2 linked regions of the Tistrella mobilis genome follow. The protein of the gene in region 1 interacts with the protein of each later gene in a pairwise test. Links are inferred from orthologs where the notes say so. Each region holds a gene or a part of one and is shown in the gene's direction. Other genes may lie near its edges.

What was found. Proteins that work in one complex are often made in the same cells at the same time.
Region 2: the proteins of ssb (region 1) and P7L68_RS06410 interact in binary tests that used the Escherichia coli proteins (3 or more experiments, as listed by UniProt). The link is inferred for Tistrella mobilis from one-to-one orthologs.

What each region holds. Positions count from the first base shown.
Region 1 is NZ_CP121017.1:2,197,302-2,200,490, forward strand. The notes cover bases 264-2,992. They hold ssb (single-stranded DNA-binding protein), read left to right. Parts: upstream 264-1,189; coding sequence 1,190-1,795; downstream 1,796-2,992. Other genes in these bases: P7L68_RS15725 (FAD/NAD(P)-binding protein), read right to left, coding at 264-1,009; P7L68_RS15735 (aldo/keto reductase), read right to left, coding at 1,879-2,883. In the rest of the region: more of P7L68_RS15725, read right to left, coding at 1-263; P7L68_RS15740 (MarR family winged helix-turn-helix transcriptional regulator), read left to right, coding at 3,050-3,189. UniProt on the Escherichia coli protein: Plays an important role in DNA replication, recombination and repair. Binds to ssDNA and to an array of partner proteins to recruit them to their sites of action during DNA metabolism. Acts as a sliding platform that migrates on DNA via reptation.
Region 2 is NZ_CP121017.1:160,094-163,567, forward strand. Bases 105-3,118 are described here. They hold P7L68_RS06410 (primosomal protein N'), read left to right. Parts: upstream 105-478; coding sequence 479-2,758; downstream 2,759-3,118. Other genes in these bases: fsa (fructose-6-phosphate aldolase), read right to left, coding at 105-208; P7L68_RS06415 (PepSY-associated TM helix domain-containing protein), read right to left, coding at 2,771-3,118. Also shown: more of fsa, read right to left, coding at 1-104; more of P7L68_RS06415, read right to left, coding at 3,119-3,474.

The sequences.
Region 1 (3,189 bases):
GGGCCCGGGCATCGGCGATGCGTGCCGCGACATCCGGGGCCATGCGATGGCGATGAATGTCCCACCACGGGCGGAGATGGCGCAGAAACCGACGTTTCTCCGCGGGGGAGAGCCCCTGCCAGAGCGGCTGGGTGACCGGCCGCAGCCCGTCGATCACCGCCCGCCAGCCGCCGCCATGTCCGCGGGTGGCCAGATCGGCCTCTGCCGCCCGCACGTGCTGACGCACCATCTTCACCAGCGCGCTCAGCCTCTCGGGGGCCGTTTCCGGGGTGATCGAGGGGATCGGGGCCGGAACCGGCGCATGGGCGCGGGGCAGCAGCCCGCGGCGAGAGATGGCATGGATGGTGCCGCGATGGCCGCGATCCAGCAGGCTGATCACGACGTCGACCGCGGTGAGGCCCGTACCCACAAGGATGACATCCGCCTCGCGATCCAGACCATCGAGTGCGCCCGGCGCCCACGGGTCCGGGGCATAGGCGGGCCCCGCCGGCACGTCGCACCCGGGCGGAAAGTTGCCGAGAGCCAGAACGGCGGCATCGACGCGGTAGCTGCGGCCGCCATCGACCTGCATCACGAAGCCGCCGCCCTCCATCGCCTCCAGACGTACCGCCGCATCATGGATCAGCTGCAGGTTCATGGCCTTGCCCTGGCGCCAGATCCGGTCGCCGATCAGATCCTGGATATAGGAGCCATAGATCCGGCGCGGCACGAAGCTGTCGCGCCCGGCCGGACCGTCGGGCAGAAAGGCGGTCAGGGTACTCCGGGTGGCCTCCAGCCACTGGACGAAATGGCCCGGCTGGTCGGGGAAGGCGCTCATATTGCCGGCCCGGACATTGAGCAGGTGATGGGGATTGCCGGTGGCATAGGCGACACCGCGGCCGAACTGGCTGTTCCGTTCGACCAGCAGGATCCTGTCCTGCCGCCGGCAGCGGTCCAGCAGGTGCACGGCAAGCAGGGCGCCGCTGAAACCGGCCCCGATGATCGCAATGGTGGTGCCGCGTTCGCTCATGCGCAGGATCCCCGGCGGTTGAGATGCAGGCTCAGCCTAGCGTGTGGCGGGCGGTCTAGTCATCAGACACAGAATAGCCGATTGCAGGATGGGGCCGGCTGTCGCAGGATGCGGCCAATTCGCGGGCGCCCCCTTGCCGGAGCGGCGCCTCCAACCGTTAGGTCGAGGGAAGACAGAGCCATGGCTGGCAGCGTCAACAAGGTGATCCTGATCGGCAATCTGGGCCGGGACCCGGAGGTGCGCAGCACCCAGGACGGCATGAAGATCGTGAACCTTGCGGTCGCGACCAGCGAGAACTGGCGCGACCGCCAGAGCGGCGAGCGCCGCGAGCGGACCGAATGGCACCGCGTGGTGATCTTCAACGAGCGCCTGGCCGAGGTGGCCGAAAAGTTCCTGCGCAAGGGCTCCAAGGTCTATGTCGAGGGCGCGCTTCAGACCCGCAAATGGACCGATCAACAGGGCCAGGAGAAGTACACCACCGAGGTGGTGCTGCAGCGCTTCCGCGGTGAGCTGACCATGCTCGACGGCCGCGGCGAAGGGGGCAGTGGCGCTGATTTCGGCGGCGGTGACGATTTCGGCGGTGGCGCCACCGGCGGTGGCATGGGCGGTGGCGGCGGCCGTCGCGGCGGTGGTTACGGCGGTGGCCGCGGCGGCCAGGGCGGTGCCGGCGGCGGCTTTGGCGGCGGCTATGACGACTACGGCTCAGATTATGGCGGTGGCTCCGGCGGCGGCCGCGGTGGCGCCGGCGGCGGTTCGAACGATCTGGATGACGAGATCCCGTTCTGATCCCGAGGGATCGACGGGCTGACATGAAGAACCCGCCTGATGCTCCGCGCATCAGGCGGGTTCTTCGCGTTCAGGATAAGGCGTCAGCGGTCGACATACCCCATCTCGCGCTCACCGTAACGCGGACCGGCGGTGACGCCCGGCGGCAGGGCCGCATCGAGGCGGGCGGTCTCGTCAGCCGTGAGGGTCAGGTCCAGGGCGGCCCAGTTGTCTTCCAGATGGCTGCGGCGGCGGGTGCCGGGGATGGGGATCACGTCTTCACCGCGGCCGAGCAGCCAGGCGAGGGCGACACGGCCCGCGGTGACGCCGCGTTCGGCCGCGATTTCGCGCACCGTGGCGGCGGCAGCCATGTTGGCATCGTAATTGGCGCCGATCAGCCGCGGATCGGTACGGCGCCGGTCGCCTTCGGGGTAGTCCTCGGCCCGGGTGACCGTGCCGGTCAGGAAGCCGCGGCCGAGCGGTGCGAAGGGCACCAGCGCGATGCCGAGCCGGCGCAGGGTCGGGATGATGTCCGCTTCGAGATCACGCTCCCAGAGCGAGTATTCGCTTTGCAGGGCTGCAACCGGCAACACGGTGTGCGCCCGGGCGATGGTCGCGGCCGAGGCCTCGGAGAGGCCGAAATGCAGCACCTTGCCGGCCTTCACCAGATCGGCCACGGTGCCCGCCACATCCTCGATCGGCACGGCGGGATCGACACGGTGCTGATAGAGCAGATCAATGCGGTCGGTGCCCAGGCGCGAGAGTGAACCCTCCACCGCCTGAACGATTCGTTCGGGCCGGCTGTCGACGCCGATGCTCCGGCCGCCTTCGATCTTCCAGCCGAATTTGGTGGCGATCACCACCCGGTCGCGCAACGGGCCCGTCGATGTGGTGCCGGCCAGGGCGCGCCCGATCAGGCTTTCATTCAGGAATGGTCCGTAAACCTCTGCCGTATCGAGGAAAGAGCAGCCGAGATCTATTGCGCGGTGGATGGTCGCGATCGATTCGGCATCGTCGGTGGCGCCATAGGACTGGCTCATGCCCATGCAGCCGAGGCCGAGGGCGGAAACCGCCGGGCCGTTGCTGCCAAGGCGTCTGGTCTGGGTCATTTCCTGAGGTCCTGCGTCTTGTTTCTGTGGCGGATCGCGCCCGCCGGCGGCGGTCAGGGGCAACAGCATGCGCCTGCGCCCGGGCCTTGGCCAGCCTCCGGCGTTGTGTAACAGACGTCGGAGGCCCATATTCCGCCCGGGACCAGCCGCTACCGGAGGGCCGCCTGTGGCCGACGACATCAACGACCCGCTGCGCCTCGACGCGCAGCTCTGCTTTGCGCTTTATGGCGCCTCGCTGGCCATGACCAAGCTGTACCGGCCGGTGCTGGAGGGGCTGGGCCTGACCTATCCGCAATATCTGGCAAT
Region 2 (3,474 bases), 2.0 Mb from region 1 along the record:
CCTCGGCCAGCATCTTCTCGTGATCGAGGGCGGTGACTTCGGCCGAAACGGGGCCGGCGACCACGGCGCAGATCTCTTCGATCACTTCGACGAACTTGCGGCCGCTCTTGGCGATCAGCGTCGGGTTGGTGGTGACGCCGTCGACCAGGCCGGTGGCGGCGAGATCGCGGATTTCGGCAACGTCGGCGGTATCGACGAAGAACTTCATGATGCGGGCCTCTGGAAACCAGGGTATCGGCGGTCGGATGACGGACCGGGGAAAGTGGCGGACCGCCCCGACCGGGCGAAGACAGGGGAAGCCGGCGTTCGGGCGGGCACTTCCGTGGCGGTCGGGGATGCCTGAAAACCCGGCTCGGGTCTTCCGGCAAGGGATGACGGGTCCGCCGGTTTGGCGCGGAGTTTAACGAAAGCCTTGCGCCGCCGCCAGTTGCATGATGCCATCCGCCCGACCCGTCCGCACCCGACTGCTGCTTATGCGATGACCGCTCCGGATACAAGTCCGAACCCGTCTGCCGGGTTGTTTCCCGACCATCCGTCCGTCGAAGCGTCTCGCGTGGCCGTTCTGCCGCTCCAGGCGATAGGCGGCCCGGCTGGGCGCCGGTTGGACCGGCTGGACTATCTCGTGCCGCCCGGCATGACCCTTGTGCCCGGTGATGTGGTGCAGGTGCCGCTTGGGCCGCGTACGATCACCGGCGTGGTCTGGGGGCCAGGGGAGGGTGATCTTGAGGCGCGGCGGCTGAAATCGGTAACCGCACGCCGCGATTGTCCGCCGGTACCCGAGGCACTGCGTCGGCTGGTGAATGCCGTGGCGGCCTATACCGTATCTCCGCCGGCTGCCGTGCTGCGCATGGTGCTGCCCGTCGACGAGGCGCTGGATCCGCCGCGACCTGAGATCGGGCTGGTAGCGACCGGTGCCGCGCCCACCGGCCGGCTGACGCCCCAGCGCCGGGCGGTGCTGGAGAAGCTGGACCAGGTGACGGCCGATGACGGCGGGGTGCCGCCCACGATCGCAGCGCTCGCCGCCGCCGCCGGCGTGTCGGACGGCGTGGTCCGCGGCCTGATCGAGGGCGGCGTGCTGGCTGTGGTCGACCGGCCGGTCCCGCCTGCCTTCGAACGGCCGGATCCCGGGCGGCCGGGACCTGAATTCGGCCCGGATCAGGCAGAGGCCGCCGCGGCGCTGGTTCGTGCCGTAGGCGAAGGGTTTGCGGTCGAGGTGCTGGATGGCGTCACCGGTTCCGGCAAAACCGAGGTCTATTTCGAGGCGATCGCTGCCGCATTGCGTCAGGGCCGTCAGGCGCTGGTTCTGGTGCCCGAGATCGCGTTGACCAGCCAGTGGCTGGAACGCTTTCGTGGCCGTTTCGGTGCACCGCCCGTTGTCTGGCATTCCAATCTGGGCCAGGCCCATCGCCGCCGGGCCTGGCGGGCGGTGGCCGAAGGGGCCGCCCCGGTCGTGGTCGGCGCGCGCTCCGCCCTGTTCCTGCCTTTCCCGGCGCTGGGCGTGATCGTGGTCGACGAGGAACACGATGCCGCCTTCAAGCAGGAAGACGGCGTCGTCTATCATGCCCGCGACATGGCGGTGATGCGCGGCGCGCTGGAAGGCGTGCCGGTGGTGCTGGCGTCGGCCACGCCGGCCCTGGAAACGCTTGCCAATGTCGAACGCGGCCGCTATCGCCGCCGCCGTCTGGCCGCCCGCCACGGCGCCGCCGTGCTGCCGGCGGTGGAGGCGATCGACATGCGTACCGAGCGCCTGCCCGCCACCCGCTTCGTCTCGGAACCGCTCAAGGGCGCCGTGCTTGCCGCGAAGGAGCGCGGCGAGCAGTCGATGCTGTTCATCAATCGCCGGGGTTATGCGCCGCTCACCCTGTGCCGGGCCTGCGGACACCGGATGCGCTGCCCGTCCTGCGAGGCATGGCTGGTCGAACATCGTTTCCGTGCCGGCGGCCCGCGTCTGGTCTGCCATCATTGCGGCCACGAGGAGCCTGAACCCGACGCCTGCCCCGCCTGCGGCGCCGAACACAAATTCGCCCCCTGCGGGCCGGGCGTCGAACGTCTGGCCGAGGAAGCCGGCAGCCTGATGCCCGAATTGCGGGTGGCGGTGATGACCAGCGACACCATCGCAAGCCCGGTCGAGGCCGCGGATCTGATCGCACGCATGGAGGCGGGAGAGATCGATGTGCTGATCGGCACCCAGATGATGGCCAAGGGCTATCACTTTCCCCGACTGACCGTGGTGGGGGTGGTGGATGCCGATCTGGGCCTTGCGGGCGGCGATCTGCGAGCGGCGGAGCGGACCTATCAGTTGCTCGCCCAGGTCGCCGGCCGGGCGGGCCGGGCCGAACATCCGGGGCGGGTGTTGTTGCAGACCTATGATCCGGGTCATCCCGTCATACGCGCCCTGATCGCAGGTGATCGCGACGGCTTCCTGGAAGCGGAAGCGGATGCACGGCGTCAGGCCGGTGCTCCTCCCTATGGTCGCTGGGCAGCGGTGATCGTTTCGGCGCCCGATGCAGGCGATGCGCGCGCCACCGCCGATCTGTTTGCCAGGGCGCTGCGTCGGACCCTGCCCCCCGGCGCCCGCCTGCTGGGCCCGGCGCCGGCGCCGATCAGCCTGTTGCGCGGCCGCCATCGGATGCGGCTGCTGGTGATGGCCGATCGTGCCGCGGATCTGCCGCTGGCGATGGCGCAGGCGCGCGAGCTGGTGCCGGTCAGGGGGGCCGTCCGCGTGCAGATCGATGTGGATCCGCAGAGCTTCCTGTAAGGGGCCGACCGTTCATGCCGGGCGGGCACGGGCATGGCGCCGCCGGCGCAGCCAGGCGAGCAGGCCCGTGACATAAAGCAGGGGCAGGGCGAGACCGGCTGCAAACACCACCGCCCGGCCGACATCGCCTGCCAGAAGCCGGCCGTGGATCGTGGCGAGCAGATGATGCACCACGCCCTGACGATCGATCGTGACCGCTCCGCAGCCGTCGATGGCTACCGTCAGGGGAGGCAAGATGTCGCCGGTGGCGAGGCGGATCCGCACCAAGCCGTCGGGTCCGGCCGGGGTGAGGCCGAGGAAGCGGGCCTGCGGCACGGCGTCGTTCGCCATCGCCAGCGCAGCATCCGGGTCCGGGGCGGAGGCCCGGCAGATCGTGGCCGGACCGGTCGGCCGCGAGGGGCCCGGTGGCCCGCCCAGGGGCCAGGCCAGCATGGCACCGGTGATGGCCACCACCAGCATCGGCAGCGCCAGCCACACGCCTGAAGTGTCATGCAGTTCCTGAACCCGCCGGCGTCCCTGCGCGGCACGGGTGAGCCGCGGTAGCCGGAACCGCCTCGGCGCACGGGGCCACCAGAGCCATAGACCCGAAACGGTCGACAAGATAAGACCACCGCCAGCGATGGTGCCGGCGATGCTGCCCCAGGGGGGCGGCAGCAGCAGCCGCCGGTGCAGATCGACCACGATCGAGAACAGCGTGTCGTCATAGGCGATCACGC